DNA from 4 places in the Photorhabdus laumondii genome. Region 4 is predicted to be linked to each of the others. Evidence: predicted binding sites of a transcription regulator. Region 4 holds the regulator's gene; each other region holds the start of a gene.
What was found. The regulator CRP, encoded in region 4, controls carbon source genes, mostly activating them, when cyclic AMP is high. The targets are predictions, from matches to a motif close to ATGTGANNNNNNTCACAT.
Positions count from the first base shown of each region.

Region 1: a site for CRP is predicted at 2,723-2,740, ahead of glpT (glycerol-3-phosphate transporter). Genes of this name have one in related genera too.
Region 2: a site for CRP is predicted at 3,134-3,151, ahead of PluTT01m_RS14170 (PTS sugar transporter subunit IIB). Genes of this name have one in related genera too.
Region 3: a site for CRP is predicted at 3,047-3,064, ahead of udp (uridine phosphorylase). Genes of this name have one in related genera too.

Region 1 is NZ_CP024901.1:4,802,848-4,807,660, reverse strand. Features, by position in the region: gene glpQ (glycerophosphodiester phosphodiesterase) at 1-960, opposite strand, end outside; gene glpT (glycerol-3-phosphate transporter) at 1,140-2,492, opposite strand; gene PluTT01m_RS21150 (DUF29 domain-containing protein) at 2,996-3,427, shown strand; gene PluTT01m_RS21145 (SPM autocatalytic domain-containing protein) at 3,881-4,813, shown strand, end outside.
Region 2 is NZ_CP024901.1:3,263,549-3,268,361, reverse strand. Features, by position in the region: gene PluTT01m_RS14185 (6-phospho-beta-glucosidase) at 1-999, opposite strand, end outside; gene PluTT01m_RS14180 (PTS lactose/cellobiose transporter subunit IIA) at 996-1,355, opposite strand; gene PluTT01m_RS14175 (PTS cellobiose transporter subunit IIC) at 1,374-2,702, opposite strand; gene PluTT01m_RS14170 (PTS sugar transporter subunit IIB) at 2,732-3,037, opposite strand; gene PluTT01m_RS14165 (hypothetical protein) at 3,318-3,923, shown strand; gene hda (DnaA inactivator Hda) at 4,200-4,813, shown strand, end outside.
Region 3 is NZ_CP024901.1:5,163,167-5,167,979, reverse strand. Features, by position in the region: gene metE (5-methyltetrahydropteroyltriglutamate--homocysteine S-methyltransferase) at 1-488, shown strand, start outside; gene PluTT01m_RS22680 (dioxygenase family protein) at 731-1,564, shown strand; gene pcp (pyroglutamyl-peptidase I) at 1,809-2,465, opposite strand; gene udp (uridine phosphorylase) at 3,316-4,071, shown strand; gene PluTT01m_RS22665 (tyrosine-protein phosphatase) at 4,166-4,813, shown strand, end outside.
Region 4 is NZ_CP024901.1:423,820-428,632, reverse strand. Features, by position in the region: gene PluTT01m_RS02020 (phosphoribulokinase) at 1-469, shown strand, start outside; gene PluTT01m_RS02015 (OsmC family protein) at 595-1,002, opposite strand; gene crp (cAMP-activated global transcriptional regulator CRP) at 1,323-1,955, shown strand; gene argD (bifunctional acetylornithine/succinyldiaminopimelate transaminase) at 2,005-3,216, opposite strand; gene PluTT01m_RS02000 (aminodeoxychorismate synthase component II) at 3,340-3,915, opposite strand; gene PluTT01m_RS01995 (YcgJ family protein) at 4,164-4,514, shown strand; gene ppiA (peptidylprolyl isomerase A) at 4,614-4,813, opposite strand, start outside.

The sequences.
Region 1 (4,813 bases), 1.3 Mb from region 4:
GGCGTATTTAGGCAGTTGATCAACTCGAATCGTGTATGGATGGACTTCCAGATTGTTGGTGTGAGCCTCTTTTACCAGATTAGTTAACTTAATATTGGTTGGTGTGGAATACTTCTCCACAAGCATATGGTAATCAGGGCCGATACCATCAGCGTATTGTGCCACTTCTTTCATAGCACCGGGTTTGAACATCCAGTCATAGCTGTAATTTGTCCATTTGCCGTCTGATTGTTTTTCATAAGTTTCATTCCAGTCGGTGTAGGCAATAAGTTGAACCAGTTTCAGATCCATGCCTAACTTAGGTTCCAGCTCGTTTTTGATGCGTTTAAGTTCGTTGGTATCAAAACATTGCAGATAAATTTTGTCGCTTTTCTTGGTGTAACCATACGCTTTTAGCACGGCTAGTACCTTAGTAGAAATATCTTTTCCTTCCTTCTGGTGGAACCACGGTGCTTTGATTTCAGGATAAATACCGATGTTTTTGCCGGTAGATTTATTTAATCCTTGCACAAATTCAATCTCTTCCTGAAAAGTATGGATTCGGAAATCAGATTTCCATATTGGGAAACGATTGGAGAAATTTTGTATTTGTCGGTCGTTTTTAATATCGAAACCTTCTGTGAATTTTAATGACTTGATTTCGGACAAAGTAAAGTCGATGGCATAGTAGCGTCCATCTTGGCGAGCACGGTTAGGGAATTTATTGGCAACGTCAGTTACACGATCAAGGTAATGGTCATGTAAGACTATCAGTTCATCATCTTTAGTCATGACCAGATCTTGTTCCAGATAATCAGCACCTTCGGCATAAGCCATCGCTTTAGCCGGCAGAGTGTGTTCAGGTAAGTATCCACTTGCGCCCCGATGGGCGATAACAATCTTATCTGCTGCTTGCGCGATGCCTGACATCGATGAAGTTAAAATGATACCAATTATCATTGTCTTAATTGGAGTTTGCATGTGTGTTTCTCCGTTTTAGCGATGATATAAACTCTATCTCATTAAACTGTGAGTTTGGTTGTGTTAATAACACTTACTGACATAATCTCTTAGCTTAGAGATTAAAAAAAGCCGCAACGTATATAATGCTGCGGCTTAATTAATATTATCAGTGATATATCACAGTTTAATGACAGAGGTTAGCCATATTGGTGGGCTATTTCCTGTTTATGTTTTTTTTCGGTAATCATAACGATTAGCAATAGAATAACGGACAAGATACTACCACCAATCATTACCATAAAGCCGCTGTCCCAACCGAAAAAGTCAACGGTGTAGCCGATGATAGCACTTGCAGCAACAGAGCCACCTAAGTAACCAAATAAGCCGGTAAAGCCGGCGGCTGTACCCGCGGCTTTCTTTGGAGCTAGCTCAAGGGCATGTAAACCAGTCAGCATCACTGGGCCGTAGATAAGGAAGCCAATAATCAACATACAAGCCATATCTACAGTAGGGTTACCTGGTGGGTTCAACCAGAATACGATAGTTGCGATAGTAACCAGCGTCATAAAGAACACACCGGTTGCACCACGGTTACCTTTAAATATTTTGTCTGACATCCAACCACATAGTAGCGTGCCTGGGATACCGGCATATTCGTACAGGAAATAAGCCCATGAAGATTTATCTAGTGCGAAATGCTTGGCTTCACGCAGATAGGTTGGTGACCAGTCAAGAATACCGTAACGTAACAGATAAATGAATACGTTAGCCATAGCAACCATCCACAGCAGTTTGTTCGGTAACACGTATTGCATGAAAATCTGTTTAGCGGTTAACTCATTTTCATCTTTCTCTGTATAATCAGAAGGATAGTCATTTTTATACTCTTCGATTGGTGGCAAGCCACAGGATTGCGGTGTGTCACGTATCAGGGCAAAGACAATCAATGCAACGAGAATGGCGGCGAAAGCCGGCATGTAAAGTGCGGCTTTCCAGTCATTGAACCACGCCATGCCCAACAGAAATAGCAATGGTGGTAAACCACCACCCACATTATGTGAGCAGTTCCAGATAGAAACGATACCGCCGCGTTCTTTCTGTGACCACCAGTGCACCATGGTACGACCACAAGGAGGCCAACCCATCCCCTGGAACCAACCACATAAGAACAGCAGAACAAACATGATAGTGATACTGGACGTTGCCCAGGGTACGAAACCCATAAACAGCATAACAAGAGCCGCGAGGATCAGACCCGCAGGTAAGAAGACTCGTGGGTTAGAACGGTCGGATACGGAGCCCATGATGAATTTGGAGAAGCCGTATGCGATAGAGATCCCTGATAGTGCGAAACCGAGCTCACCTTTGGAAAAACCTTGCTCAACCAGATAAGGCATTGCAAGTGCAAAGTTTTTTCTTACCAGATAGTAAGCTGCATAACCAAAGAAGATCCCCATAAAAATTTGCCAACGTAAGCGACGATAGACTGGATCTACCTGTTCTGTTGACAGCCGGGACCTATGAGGTGCCGGCTTGAAAATACTTAACATATTTTGCCTCCGATGGCATTTTTGGTGTTATAAACAGCTTGCCGGTTGACTAATGCCACCGGATGGGAAAATGAAAGGTTTTGTAAGTGGTTATTTTCCATAACGAAAATTATGATAGTCGAAATCACTCAACCTATCTGTGAAACAACACTCAGTTGTTAAAGTTGTTTTGCCCTGGCGATAATTCTGAGTGATTTGTTAACTTTTTGAAATGTGCTTTACCAATGAAATTGTGACAATTGTCACAATAACGATCTTTACTTAATTATTGGTGAGCGTTTTTGGTTCGTTTCTGTTCTTTATCAAACAAAAACCACAGTTTTCATACATCTTCTATTTGTTATTCTATATGTATCCGTCCAGATGAAAGGCTCTTCTCAATTTATGGCGAATGGGCTGCTAATCGATTTTAACGATAAACATACTGTTTTGACGGTGTGCTAATAATCTGCCAGACTCATAATTTATACAGTTGTATAGCTGATATACCCAGTGGAGGAACCATGACGACCCGTTATAACAGTGATTTTTATGGTTGGACTCAGGAGCAAGCCAGTTTGCTTCGTTCCGGTGATTTGAGCCAGTTGGATAGGGAAAACCTTTCGGAGGAAATAGAAAGTATGGGAAATAGCCAAAGAAACGAGCTGGAATCTCGTCTTGAGGTACTGTTTCTTCACCTCCTAAAATGGCAATTCCAATCTGAACGGCAAGGTCGGAGCTGGAAGCTTACGATTGAAGAGCAGAGAAGAAAAATAGCCCGTCGTCTTAAAAAAAATCCCAGCTTAAAGTCAGAACTTAGCGAAATTTCCTCTGATGCTTATGGTGATGCCATTATTGCAGCAGAGAGGGAAACTAATATTAGGCGTAGTGTATTTCCTGAAACTTGTCCTTGGACATTTGAGCAAATAATGGATGAAAATTTTTGGCCTGAATAGACTCGATAAATTTATTTCCTAACGCACTGATTTTGAACAGTGCGTTTTCTCGGTTGCTTAACAACGTGGTTGATTGATTTTCACTTCACAGCAAGCAGTATTAACAGAAATTATTTTTTTCGGTGGATACTCATTGGATTAGCTAAGATTATCCTTTTTCATTTTCATGACCTTTGCCGTATCAATAATTACAGAAAAATTCATTGTGATCGCTGTGGCTATACTCAAGGCAATAGTCGGAGCCAAAATAGTAACGGAAGGAAAATGCTAACAGTTTTAATTTATTATCGAAAAATATAATAATAAAGATAAAATATTAGAAAATTATTAATTTGATTTTTTTATATAAATTTATAAAATTTCCGTAGTGATGTTGATAATTATTTCTATTTGCAGTAAATTTTATTTTATTTATCAAAGATAATCATGGAAGTTTTCAATAAGGAAATAACTATGCCAAGTAAAGACTATGGGTTAGTTGATAAAGTTTTTAACGAAAATTTTAAAGGAATGCATGTAGAAACAATAACAGTAAAAATAGCATCTTCAGGTACTAAATATACTAATGCGGCAGGAGACGTTAGCAAATCTACTTTTGGACATGTATGGGTTGAATTTCAGGGTGAATCAATCGGATGGGGCTTGGGTGATAATAAGCAAGTAGGAGGAGTTGAGAACATAACTTTTAGAGATTCAATCGCATACGATAAATCAAAAATTTCCAGTGTTACATATCCAATATATTCAGAAAGTGTGGTTAATAATATGAGAAATTACATTTCTGATTTAAAAAATGGAAATTTCTATGATTTTAAGCCGAATTATAACCTCCTTACTAATAACTGTATAGATTTTGTAAACTCAATTCTTCGAGTTTCACATTATGATAATGATAAAAATGGTATAGATTTCATTCAGGAGTTACGGGGAATGAGTCCAAATGCCGTATTAGATAATTTTGAAGAAATTGTTGAAGATCAGAAGAGTACAGAGACACCACTTATTATTGATTTAACTGGCGATGGTATTATTACCATAGCGGAAAATGGTTCTATATATTTTGATCATGATAATGATGGTATTGTTGAAAGTTCAGGATGGATAGAAGCCAATAATGCATTTCTGGTATGGGATAAAAATGGAGATGGAAAAATAAATAACGGAAATGAGTTGTTCGGGAATAATTCTATATTAAAAAATGGAGTCAAATCAGTAAATGGGTTTGCTGCATTAGCAGATCTTGACGATAATTTTGATGGTATTTTTGATCAAAATGATAGTCTATGGAATTCATTAGAGTTATGGATTGATGCCAATAAAGATGGTATCACTGATGATGGAGAGTTGTATAAATTAAGTGAATCAGGAATCTCTGCTATAAATCTT
Region 2 (4,813 bases), 2.8 Mb from region 4:
CACCAATTGACTATTGAGATTGTTATGGATGGCGCAAATCAGATCCAGTGCAACCTCAGAATAGAATGCACCACCGCGGAAACTGAGTTGTTCTGGCTTGTGATCGAGTTCTGGATCCGCATACAGTTCAAATAGTTCCTGTTCTACTTTCATGACCTGTTCTGCTCGTGTGCCTTGTTCGAACGCAGCCTCGCGCTCCTCCTGTAACATATTGCGGGTTTGGTAGAAGTAGCGATGATAAGGGCAGGGGATGGCACCTAGTGCCTTGAGTAGCGGCGGGGGCCAGGGTGCTTCTTGAATATTATTCATGGTTAAGATTGCACCATTGCATAGCATATCAAGTACCTGTTGAGTTTTATCCTGACCTGAAACCAGTACTTGATGTACCCAGACCATATGATTCAGCCCGGCAAAGTGTAACTGCACGTCCTGATAAGGGCGTTGTAGCATATTCGCTATCATGTGATGCATGGTAACCGGGACATTACATAGGCCGATAATTTTTGCTTTGCTATAGCGGGAAATCGCTTCGGTAACGATCCCGGCTGGATTGGTGAAGTTAATAATCCATGCGTCGGGTGCAAGTTGCTCAACTTTATGGGCAATATCTAGCAATACGGGGATGGTGCGTAATGCTTTGGCAAAGCCACCTACGCCAGTAGTTTCCTGACCGATCAAGCCATATTTTAGCCCCAGACGCTCGTCCGCAACGCGAGCTGGAAGCTGACCGACCCGTAGTTGAGTTAAAATAAAACTGGCACCGCGAATGGCGTTATCTGGTGTGAAATGGACGCTGACAATAACGTGTTCCATGCCGTAACGAGCTAACATACGGCGAGTAAGCGCGGCGATAATTTCTACTTTCTGTTTTCCACTGTCAATGTCAACTAGTGCCAGTTCAGATAGTGGAATCTCTTTTTTATGTTGAATAAGCCCTTCGACTAATTCAGGTGTGTAGCTGCTACCGCCACCAATAATGGCTATTTTGATTTGTTTCATGTTTTTTCCTCTTGTGATGACATTCGGCGATAGAGTTCAATCATATCGCTGGCAAGATCTTGAATAACCATTGCGTTCATTAAATGATCTTGCGCATGGACGGTGATGAGATTGACAGGTAATTTACCGCAGCCTTCATCTAATCCAATGAGGGTAGTCTGAATCGTGTGTGCTTCTTTGATCGCCTGTTGAGATTCAGCCATCAGTGTTTGTGCTGTTTGAAAATCACCGTTTCTGGCATGTTGTAATGCCATTAGTGCATGACTGCGTGCGCTTCCGGCATAAACCAGCAGTTCTACAATAGTTTTTTCTAAATCAATAGTTTTTTCTAAATCAATAGCTTGTTCTAAATCCATGTGTAAATCCTCCGAAAATTAGGGTTGGGATTGAGTTTCTACACCTGTGGATGCTGTGTTTTCTTGCTGTTTATTTTCTTCGTCGATCAATTGTTTTTCATAAATTTTGAAGAAGGGATACCAGATAAAGAGATCGATTATCGTGAGTATGATAACTAGCACTGCCGCCCGATAATCCCAAGCGGCGGAAATCATTGCGCCGATGGGTGCCGGCGTAGTCCAGGGCGAAATGGCGACCATTTTATGTACCAGATCAAGATGCAGGACGCTGTAGGACAATACTGCATTGACCAGTGGCACAACCAATAGTGGAATAAATAAGGTCGGATTCATCACAATCGGTGAACCAAACAGCAGTGGTTCGTTAATATTGAATATGGATGGAACCACGCTCAATTTTCCGATAGTACGCAAATGTATAGAGCGGCTGCGCAGATACAGAATCGCCAGAACCAACGTAGAACCAGAGCCGCCAATACAGATATAAAACGCCCAGTAAGGATCGGTGAGAATTTGTGTTGCAGCAGTACCGTGGGCCATTAATGTTGCATTGGTAGCAATATTTGCCATAAAAATAGGGGCCATCAAGCCAGTGACAATGTTGGCGCCATGAATACCGGCAAACCACAGTAAGTTAGCAATGAGTAGCGCCAGTATAATGGCAGGCAGAGTATCACCGACGGAAATGAGGGGTTGGAACATCTGCATTATGGCTGCGGGAATAAGTAGATTGAATTCACTCTGTAATAGCAAGCTGGCAGGATAAACGGTTAACAAGATACCTATGACTGGATATAGAAGTTCAAAAGAACGGGCAATGGCTGGTGGCACTTGTGTTGGCATTCGGATGGTGATGTTATATTTTTTTAGTAAACGTGTTAGTTCAACTGACCAGATAGCGCAAATTAATGCGGTAAATACACCTGCGCCACCGAGGAAATCGAGTGCTATTTTGTTTTCTATTTGTGGTGCTGCTGCTAGCAAAAACGCCATGAGTGATAGTAAAGCCGAAGTTAACCCGTCCAGACCGTAGGATTTAGCTAAACTGTAGGCGGTACCGACCGAAACAAAGACACTCATTAATCCCATCGTCATAAAGTAAGGCATTGTGATGGTGTCCCAGTGAGTTTTGGCAAAGGATAACCAAGCCTGGCCGAATGAGGATGTAGTCTGTAAATCGAAGGGGGGATTTGCCACAATTAACATCATGCTGCCGATGATCAAAAATGGCATGGCTGAGATAAAGCCGTCACGCATTGCTGTAATATGCCGCTGGTTACCGATTCGCCCGGCAAACGGGATAATGTGGTTTTCTAAGACACGCATAAAAGAGGTATAGAGACTCATGAGGGTACTCCGCGTGATGATGAAATTGTTTATTCCAACAGGCTCAATGCCTTATCGAGAACCTTATCACCACGAAGAGTGCCATAATCCATCATGTCAATAACGTCTATTGGTTTACCGAGTGGTTTGGCAATAGCGGAAAAATGGGCCAATTGATATCTCACCTGTGGGCCGAGTAAAATAACGTCAGCGTCGGCTATCAGGTGTTCTAATTCAACCGTGGGAACAGCCTTGATCTCAATGTCCAATGCCCGTTTTATCACTTCTGCCTGCATGCGTTGTACTAGCATGCTGGTGGACATACCGGCCGCACAACACAATAGGATTTTTTTCATTGTTCAGTCTCCAGTTTGTTATATCGTTTCTTATGGGATAAGTGGTTGATGAGAACTTTCACTGTTTATTAAGACTAGCAACTTATGTTAAATATGTTGCGATTTTGTTCGCATATTAATCAAGAATAGTTTAAGGAATAGCGATAGAGTGTGATCTTCGTTTGTATTGTACAGAGTGTGAAAATTTTAGGTTGTATAGGATGTTGCAGCGAGATTTTTCACTGATGGAATAAGGGTGAATGTTTGGATACAGTAAGTATTGGCAACTAGTGATGAAGCAATGCGAAAGTTAATCTCTGAATCAGATTTCGATATCAAACTTAACATGACAGAGAAAAATGTAGAACACACCCAAGCTTTCATTGAACGCGGGGTGCAAGACTTTTCTCTGCCTGGATTTGTTACGCCATATGGTTACCGTTTGCTGGCATCTGTTTCTGGCAATCAATATAGATTGGTGACTGATGCAGATATGCCGGAGACGGTTTACGTGGTAAAGCTCGAATTCATGGAACATATTGTTCCATCGAAGAAAACATGCACACAGATACTGGTGTGGCGTACAGTTCTTCCTCAACATGACGGGGCAGTGAGAGGTTTGTCACAAGAGTTTTTTAGGTTTTTCCTTGAAAGATACTCCATCATTGTGTCTGACAGTGAGCAAACGCTAGATGGACGTAGGTTTTGGGAACGTATGATTGCTTGGGCTATCAGTATTAATGGCTATCATGTGTATGTTTCTGATAGCACCAAAGAGGAGCGTCCACTGAGCCTGATTACCTCATGGGATGACTTCTATGTAACCTGGGCTAACTATTGCTGGGGCCATGACAAGGATTATCACTATCATCGCCTTTTTGTTATCAGTAAAGAGCGATTACATTGATCTCTGCTAAGAATGAATAAAACTCACTATCTGATAGCTTTTTCTTAAATAACATAGGACTGAAAACTTAAATTTTTCATGTTGTTACATGCAGAATATTTTATAGGCGTTTGCGGTCTGTTCTGTGCTATGACGAGATATTATGCGCTTCTGAGCCTGAAAAGGATTTAACTTATTGAATCCTAAAAATAGTTTTTTTATTATTTACCTATACAGTTCATTTACAACTATTTTCTGTGATAAACTTGTTGGCGTTTATTACCAGCTCTGTTTGAGGTGCTTCTGAACACACCATCGCAGCTTTCGTTACCTTTGTATCTTCCCGATGATGAAACTTTTGCCAGTTTCTTTCCGGGGGAAAATGCCACCCTGTTAGCTGCAATCAAATTGGCCATTAATCAGCCGCATGGCAGCTATATTTATTTCTGGTCCCGTGATAGTGGGGGCCGAAGTCATTTGTTGCATGCCGCCTGTGCTGAATTGTCCCTGAAAGATGAAGCTGTGGGTTATGTTCCGCTGGATAAACGTGCCTATTTTATCCCTGAGGTGCTTGATGGCATGGAACACTTATCACTGGTTTGTATCGATAATATTGAGAGTATTGCTGGTGATGAAGAGTGGGAAATGGCGATTTTTAATCTTTATAATCGCATTCTGGAGATTGGCCGCACTTGTTTGCTTATTAGCGGCGATCGGCCACCTCGCCAGATTAATCTTAAGTTACCTGATTTGGCTTCTCGTCTGGATTGGGGGCAAATTTATAAATTACAACCGCTTTCCGATGATGAGAAATTACAAGCCTTGCAATTGCGAGCGAAGTTACGCGGTTTTGAATTGCCGGAAGATGTAGGGCGCTTTTTACTGAAAAGATTAGACAGAGAAATGCGGAC
Region 3 (4,813 bases), 950 kb from region 4:
GTATCATCCAGATTGATGAGCCAGCATTGCGGGAAGGTTTACCACTGCGCCGGGAAGAGTGGCAATCCTATCTTGATTGGGCGGTAGAAGCATTTAAATTGAATGCTGCAATTGCCAAAGATGACACACAGATTCACACTCATATGTGTTATTGCGAGTTCAATGACATCATGCCTTCCATTGCAGCATTAGATGCGGACGTGATTACCATTGAAACTTCCCGTTCAGATATGGAGCTGCTGGATTCATTTGAAAACTTCTCTTATCCGAATGAGATTGGGCCGGGTGTTTATGACATTCATTCACCTAACGTACCGAGTGTTGAATGGATTGAAGCACTGTTACGTAAAGCGGCTGATCGTATTCCGGTCGAACGTTTGTGGGTTAACCCGGATTGTGGTCTGAAAACCCGTGGTTGGACTGAAACTCGCCAGTCACTGGCAAACATGGTACAAGCGGCGAAACGCCTCCGTGAATCAGTGAAATAACTCATCCAACAATTTGCCTGTCATCTTTAACTGGTGATGGGCATTTTTCATAAAATAATCTTTCTTTTTGCAATAGCATGTAACGGTGCGGTTTGGCTGGGATCTTTTCTATTACCAAACTTTTAGTAACTTATATATGCCATATTGGTATTTGAAAAAATACATTTTATTAACAAAATAACCCGGGTAGTAACAAGATGGAAGCATTGTAATAGAAACTTAATAATTAAAGAGAGGATTATATGGATGTTAATAAGTTGCAAGGTAAGAAAAGTAGCTCTCGAAGAAATTTTTTAAAAAGTAGTGCTGTTATTACGGCGACAGCTGCACTTGCTCCGATGAATTTAGCTCGTGCAGAAGAAAAGTTATCCCCACAACATGGAATAGGCGTATGTACGCTTGCGCCAGAGCAGATATCAGGGCCATATTTCCGAAATGACAAAATTGTAAGAAGGGATATTACTGATTCAGAATTAGGAATACCTTTTTTATTGAAGATTACTGTCATAGATGAAAAAACATGTAAACCCGTTGATAATTTATTTGTTGATATTTGGCATTGTAATAGTCGGGGGAAATATTCTGGTTGGAGTTATATTAGCCCCGATGTAGTCCCTAACGTTGCTGGAGTAGCTTCTATCAATAGAACTGATGATAAAAATTTTCTAAGAGGAGCTCAACCATCGGATAAAAATGGGATAGTTAATTTTACGACTATTTATCCTGGGTTTTATGCGGGTAGAGCGACTCATATTCATATTGCAATCAGAAAATTAAGCACAAATGTGGATGACAAAGAGCACTTTGCTTTTGTTGGTCAAATGTATTTTCCAGAAGGAATCAATACAGAGGTTTATAAATATGATCTGTATTCAAAGCGGAGGGTAATCAGAACTAAAAATAATGAGGATGAATATTTTAAAAATATGAATGGTCATCTTTCAGAAATAAAAGTAACAAAAATAGATGAATATGATATTAACCGTGGGATACTAGGTGAAATAGTTCTATCAATAGACTTGGAAAGTATATCTAATTTCATAACTAAAGATGACTTATATTCCCATACGGTATAAGCAGTTTTGTTGAATAAACTAAATTTCAATGTAATAACAGTTGAAATTATAAAATAACCTATGTAAATAATGTGCTGATTAATAATTTAATAAAGTATCAGACATTTGATATTTATATACGGATATTGTGCAGGCACAGAGAGAATTATCTTTACTGTTTGATTGATACTATCAGTAGAGCATACTGTCTGTGCCTGTCATTTTCTCAGAGGAAAGCTTTCAGTCCCGCAAGCAGAATGTCAAATTAATGAGCTGTGTCTCCATTATTGGCGATATCTTCACTGTTTTTTAATGCTTCATCGATAGCAATTTCCAGCGCTGTTATAACTGTTTCTAGGGCCATACTTGGCGTTCCTGAATACCGAGCTGCTTGCTCAGGCAGATAAGGGATATGGAGAACTCCACCGCGTATTTCAGGATAGATGCATGCCAAATGATGCAACAGGCCATACATGACGTGGTTACAGACGAAAGTGCCTGCGGTTTGTGAAATGGAGGCTGGCACTCCTGCATCACGCAAACCCTTGACTATCGCATTGATCGGTAACGTGGCGAAGTAGGCGGCAGGGCCTGTTGCGACGATGGGGGTATTGATAGGCTGATTACCTTGATTATCAGGGATGCTAGCATCATTGATATTAATTGCCACGCGTTCCACAGTAATATTTGGTCTGCCGCCTGCCTGTCCCACGGCAATGACCAGATCAGGTTGTACATCATCAATAGCAGCATACAGACAAGCCAGAGAGACGTCGAACACACATGGAAGCTGACGCGCTTCAACGCGGGCTCCGCATAATTCTCGCCCCTGTAATTGCTTAGCAGCTTCCCAGGATGGATTAATCGTTTCTTTACCGAAAGGTTCGAAACCTGTAATTAAAACTGTTTTTTGTGTCGTCATAGTAGTCATAGTAGTCATAGTAATAGTGCCCTTATATGGTGGAAAGAGTCTAATATCTAAACAATATGCATCCTATAAAAAGACAACTGTGATATTTATATTTGGTAATTGTTTTATTTTTGTTGAAAATATAATTGTAATATGTTGGTAAATAAGCAAGAAAAATTATTTATTAGCTATAGAAGTAAAATACAGTTAATTTTTTAATATGTTCATCATAAGAAAAAGTTATTTTAAAAATAGTCCAGTTTATTGCGTTGTTGATTTATAAATGTTAGGAGAGTATTTTAATAACGACGGTGATTTATATTTGATTAAGTTGATAGTTTATTGGAAATATTTTGTTTTATGACCGGGTTATGAAATGATAATTTTTTCTTTGTGATTGGATGGATATTAACCTCTATTAACTCTCAAGGAGAAAATATTTCGATGAGATAATCTGTGATATATTTTTCTCGATACGTTATGAAACATAAATATAGCTAAACAATGGATTGTTTTTCCATAATATGAACTCATTCAAGTTAGTTTATGGACGGAAGAAAACGCCCTGTTTTTTTACCTGTTTCATGGTTATTTTGTGATTTATATCTCAAAATAATGTATGTTTTTCTTTTTTATATTACTTTGAAGTGACATTTATCACTAAAAGATGTCTATACCCTATGGATTTCAAGATGCTTCGCGACGGCAAGGGCGCGAATCCCCGGGAGCATAGATAACGATGTGACCGGGGTGAGAGAGTGCAGCCAACAAAGAGGCAACTTGAAGGATAACGGGTATAAATGCCCAATACAGTAGATCTCAACTAATTTCATTATAAATTCTTCTTGCTGAGGAGTCTGATATGTCTGATGTATTTCACTTAGGTCTGACCAAAAACGATCTGCAAGGCGCAACTTTAGCTATTGTTCCGGGTGATCCGAAACGTGTGGAAAAAATCGCAAGATTGATGGATAACCCAGTTCATCTCGCTTCTTTACGTGAATTTACGTCATGGCGGGCAGAAATTGATGGTACAGCAGTCATTGTATGCTCTACGGGTATTGGTGGCCCGTCAACCTCTATCGCGGTTGAAGAATTAGCGCAATTGGGGGTACGTACTTTTTTACGTATCGGCACAACAGGCGCAATTCAGGAAAATATCAATGTTGGTGATGTGTTGGTGACTACCGCAGCTGTTCGTTTGGATGGTGCCAGCCTGCATTTTGCTCCGATGGAATTTCCGGCGGTTGCCGATTTTGAGTGTACGACGGCTCTGTACGAAGCAGCAAAAGATTTAGGTGTAACAGTACATGTGGGGGTAACGGCCTCTTCCGATACTTTTTATCCCGGTCAGGAGCGTTACGATACCTATTCTGGCCGTGTTGTGAGCCGTTTCAAGGGCTCAATGGCTGAATGGCAGGCAATGGGGGTCATGAATTATGAAATGGAATCGGCAACTTTATTAACGATGTGTGCAAGCCAAGGTCTACGTGCGGGTATGGTTGCCGGTGTTATTGTTAACCGTACTCAGCAGGAGATTCCTAATGTTAAATTACTTGAGAAAACAGAAAGTAATGCATTGGGGATTGTCGTAGAAGCTGCTCGCCGTTTGCTGTAAATCATACTTTTTGGGCCGGAGTATTCCGGCTCACTCTTATTTTAAATAGAAATCTGTTAATGTCTTAACACCTCACAATTGATTAAGAGTCATCATGATCACAACATCTTTATTACATCCATCAGTGCTTCCTCTCAATGGAGGGATTAATTTTCGTGATTTAGGCGGTAAAAAAGTCGCGAGTGGTGGAAAAATCAAATCAGGTTTACTTTTCCGTTCTGGTTCTCTGGATCGCTTAACAGAAAAAGACCAATCTTTCCTGGCAAATAAAAATCTCTTTCAAATCATAGATTATCGTGATACCAGTGAAATAGAGGATAAACCCGATTTGGTATGGAATGGTGCTAATTATCATCATGCTCCGGCCAATCCCTTATCTGATGAAGTGAATGCAAATCTGGAAAAATTGGCGTCAGAGATGTTGGAGCAATTTAATCCTCAGGCATTTATGTTTCGTCTTTATGAATTATTGCCGCTAAAAAATTCAGCCTATAAGACATTAGTTAACTTACTGCAACAACCGGAAAAAGGTGGGATAGTCCAGCATTGTGCGGTAGGTAAAGACAGAACCGGTGTAGGTTCTGCGCTGGTATTATTTGCATTGGGGGCTGATTTGGATACGGTAATGGAAGATTATTTAGTGACTAATTGCACTCTGGCTCCTTATCGTGAATATTTGTTAAATGAGCATGCGAAAACTATGAGTGACGATGTGGTTGATAAATTCGCTTATGTTTATTCC
Region 4 (4,813 bases):
TGGTGTTGTCACACCACAACATAATGTTGCCAGTCATGTTGATCTGCTCGTGGGCGTCGTGCCGATTGTCAACCTTGAATGGATACAGAAACTTGTCCGCGATACCGGAGAACGAGGACACTCGCAGGAAGCTGTGATGGATTCCGTCGTGCGTTCTATGGATGATTATATTAACTACATTACGCCACAATTCTCGCGAACACATATCAACTTCCAACGTGTCCCTACCGTTGATACATCCAATCCATTCTCAGCCAAAACCATTCCATCACTGGATGAAAGTTTTATTGTCATCCGCTTCCGTGATCTGACTCAAATTGATTTCCCATACTTGTTAGCAATGTTACAAGGCTCATTCGTTTCAAGCATTAATACCATCGTGGTCCCCGGTGGAAAAATGGGGCTAGCAATGGAATTAATTATGACACCCTTGGTGCAGCGATTACTGGAAGGGGAAAAGATTTGTTAATCAGCGCCTGAGGTCAATTTAGCAAATCCGGCACTTAAAATTTGCATCTTATATTATTCAGTTAAAAAAACAGGTAACTGAAATATTAGTTACCTGATGTTATTTTTTGATCACGAAATAATATCTTAATCTATATCTTTAACTTCAAAACTGTGGGTAATTTCAACTGATTTCCCCAACATCAATGCAACAGAGCAATATTTTTCTGCTGAAAGCATGACGGCACGTTCAACCGCTTTATCTATTAAATCTTTACCCGTAACAATAAAATGCAGATTAATATGAGTAAACAAGCGTGGCGGCTCTTCACGACGGCGGGAAGTTAATTTTACTTCACAATCTCTGATGTCATACCTGCCTTTATGCAAAATAGAAACTACATCAATCGTACTGCAACCACCGGCTGCCATTAATACCATTTCCATTGGGCTCGGTGCCTTATCACCGGCATTACCATCCATCATGATCTGATGACCGGAAGATGACTCCCCCAAAAGAGATAATCCTTCAACCCATTTTACCCGTGCTTGCATAAATACCTCTTAAGTCGTTCTTTGCATCCAAGCCTACTCTTTCAGTATTAAACTGGCAATCTAGTGAGCGGTTTATTATGCTGAAACAATACAAGACAAGACAGAAACCCTTTCCTGTGTTAAAAACAGAAGTGGGCTAAGTATAGGTAGGTTATGATCAATACTTAAGGTTCAAATTTCAGATAACCTATATAAAACCCTTATCTGTCGGTTTTTCAACAAACTAATATGTTAAGCTAGTGTCTTTATAAGCCAGCCTGACGAGAAACTTTTAGATTCTCGTGTTATTTAGGCAGCGATAACAACAGAGGATGAAACGAATGGTTCTCGGCAAGCCACAAACAGACCCCACTCTTGAATGGTTTTTGTCACACTGCCATATTCATAAATATCCATCTAAAAGTACGCTTATTCATCAAGGCGAAAAAGCAGAGACGCTTTACTACATTGTAAAAGGTTCTGTTGCGGTTTTGATTAAAGATGAAGAAGGCAAAGAGATGATCCTTTCCTATCTAAATCAGGGGGATTTCATTGGTGAACTTGGATTATTTGAAGAGGGGCAAGAGCGTACAGCTTGGGTACGGGCCAAAAGCGCCTGTGAAGTGGCTGAAATCTCCTATAAAAAATTCCGTCAACTGATTCAGGTAAACCCGGATATTTTGATGCGTTTATCTGCCCAAATGGCAAACCGTTTGCAAACAACTTCTGAGAAAGTCGGTAATCTGGCTTTCCTGGATGTTACCGGCCGAATTGCCCAAACTTTACTGAATCTGGCGAAACAACCAGATGCAATGACCCACCCAGACGGAATGCAAATCAAAATCACGCGTCAGGAAATTGGCCAGATTGTTGGCTGTTCCCGCGAAACAGTTGGTCGTATTCTGAAAATGCTAGAAGATCAAAATTTGATCTCCGCACACGGTAAAACTATTGTTGTTTACGGTACACGTTAACGCCCGATTAATCAGCGCATAATCCTGCGCTGATTTCTCCTGTATTTAATTACACCAACTGATTAATTACCTGCTCTAACCGCTCCATTCCTTGAGCAATCTCTTCTTCACTAATAATCAACGAAGGCGTGAAACGCAGTACATCGCCTCCCGCACTCAACAACATTAAGCCATTTTCAGCCGCCAGTTGCAGAATATCTTTAGCTTTTCCCTGATGTGGCGCTTTAAGTTCTGCCCCAATCAGCAGACCCTTTCCACGGATTTCACCAAATATCGAATATTTCTGATTGATATCATTCAGAAAATTCACCATTAAATTATGGCGTTTTTCAACTCCCGCCAGAACCGCTGGTGTATTAATAATATCAAAAGCAACATTTGCAACTGCACAAGCCAACGGATTACCGCCATAAGTTGTACCATGAGCTCCCGGTGTCATCACTGAAGCAATATTCACTGTCGTCAGCATGGCGCTGATAGGGAAGCCATTTCCCAATGCTTTTGCCGTGGTAATGATATCTGGCGTAACATCATAATGCATATAAGAAAATAGCTTACCAGTACGTCCCATCCCACTTTGCACTTCATCAAACACCAACAGCACCTGATGCTTATCACAAAGCTCACGCACCCCATGAATAAATGCCGGTGCTGCCGCCGTGACTCCCCCTTCGCCCTGAACCGGTTCTAATACAACAGCACAAGTATGGTCATCTATGACGGCCTTCACTGCATCTAAATCATTAAAAGGCACATGAATAATATCCGCGGGTTTTGGTCCAAAACCATCAGCATATTTGGGCTGACCGCCCACGGAGACAGTAAATAGGGTACGACCATGAAAGCCCTGATGAAATGCGATAATTTTGGTTTTATAGGGATTGTGACGCGCAATGGCATAGTGGCGAGCCAGTTTAAATGCCGCTTCATTCGCTTCCGCTCCTGAGTTGGCAAAAAACACCCGCTCAGCAAAAGTCGCATCAATCAGTTTCTGCGCCAGAATCAAAGCCGGTTCATTGGTGAAAATATTACTGATATGCCAAAGTTTTTCCCCTTGCTGCTTCAAAACATCCACTAACGTAGGATGACAATGGCCCAAAGCCACAACAGCAATCCCTCCCGCAAAATCAATATACTCTTTCCCATGCTGATCCCATACACGACTACCCTGCCCTCTCACCGGTATAAACTGCGCTGGTGAATAAATTGGCAACATAACTTGATCGTATGTGTTTCTATCTACTGCGATATGCTCCTTCATTTCCCCACCCGTTTTTTATATATACGCCATTCAGAAGTGAAAACATAATCACCGAATATGCATAAAAAATCAAAGATGGGCAAATGAAAAAGATGGATAAATGAAGAAATTATCGGTATCTGGTTAATATCTCAGAAAGTTGCTCAGTAACTGGTGACCTTGCTCACTGAGAATACTTTCAGGATGGAACTGCACTCCTTCTAGCGGTAGAGTACGATGACGAATGCCCATAATTTCATCGACATTGCCGTTATGCTGGCTCCATGCAGTGACTTCAAATGAGGCCGGTAATGTCTCTGCGGCAATCACCAATGAATGGTAACGAGTCGCGGTCAATGGCCGGTTAAGCCCTTTGAACACACCTTGCTGATTATGATGAATAGCAGAAGTTTTCCCGTGCATCACTTCTCTGGCTTTTACCACGCTGGCACCAAACGCCTGACCAATTGCCTGATGTCCAAGACAAACACCAAGAATCGGCAACTTATCCGAAAAATGAGAAATCGCAGACAGAGAAATGCCGGCTTCATTTGGGGTACAAGGGCCTGGGGAAATAACCAAATGGGTAGGCGTCAATCTCTCAATATCTTCAAGTTGCAATTCATCATTGCGCTTAACTAAAACATCTGTACCCAATTCACAAAAATATTGATATAAGTTATATGTAAAAGAATCATAGTTATCTATTATTAGTAACATAGGAGTCTATCCTACTCATTTTTATCGCTGTATTTTGTTGCCCTGCCACTCCTGCAATTTGTTTATCCTGCACAACTGGCTCCAGGTAAAACGGCCTCGCAACAACGGGGCGGCTATCATAGCACATCAACATTTGTAGCATAGTACAACAAAATTAATGGCTGTTTTTTCTTCAATCAACTTACTCTCATAACCCTACAAAAAAACATACGCTCTATTTTGATATTCAATAAGTAAAGGTAATTGTTATGAAGACAAAACTGATTATAGCATCTCTTTTTTTACTGTCCTTCCCCACGCTGGCTGTTACCAAAGCCGCCAACATTTTCTTTCCGGAAAAAGGGGTGGTTTGTGATAAAAAAGGAAAATATTGTTCTGATCAACAAGGGCTATCGCTAAAATTAACCGAAAGATATTTAGGTAAGAAAGCGGTAAAACGCCTGAAAAAAGAGATTGGTGATGGAAAAGATGTCGACTTTTCCTCTTACACTTTAAGTAACGGCGTACACTGTGAGAGTAAAGAGAAGAAATGCTACAAAGACAGATATTATCCACGAACCGAAGTAAATAAAGAATTTACCCAAAAGATGTATGAATAACGGCGAAACTGGCCTCCATTTAATGCAGGCCAGTTTGTTAATCTGATGAGAGTTAACCGGAAGACCAGAAACTGCCACAGCCAAAGTCATAGGAAAAAATTAAGGGATAATCTCCGCAGACAGAATAGCAACAGGTTTAACCGGTACATTCTGATATGGACCAACGTTTTCCGTTTTGACTTGAGAAATTTTATCCACAACATCCATACCTTTTACGACTTTACCAAATACTGCATAGCCAAAATCACGCTGACCGTGATCAAGGAAAGCATTATCCGCTACATTAATAAAAAATTGGC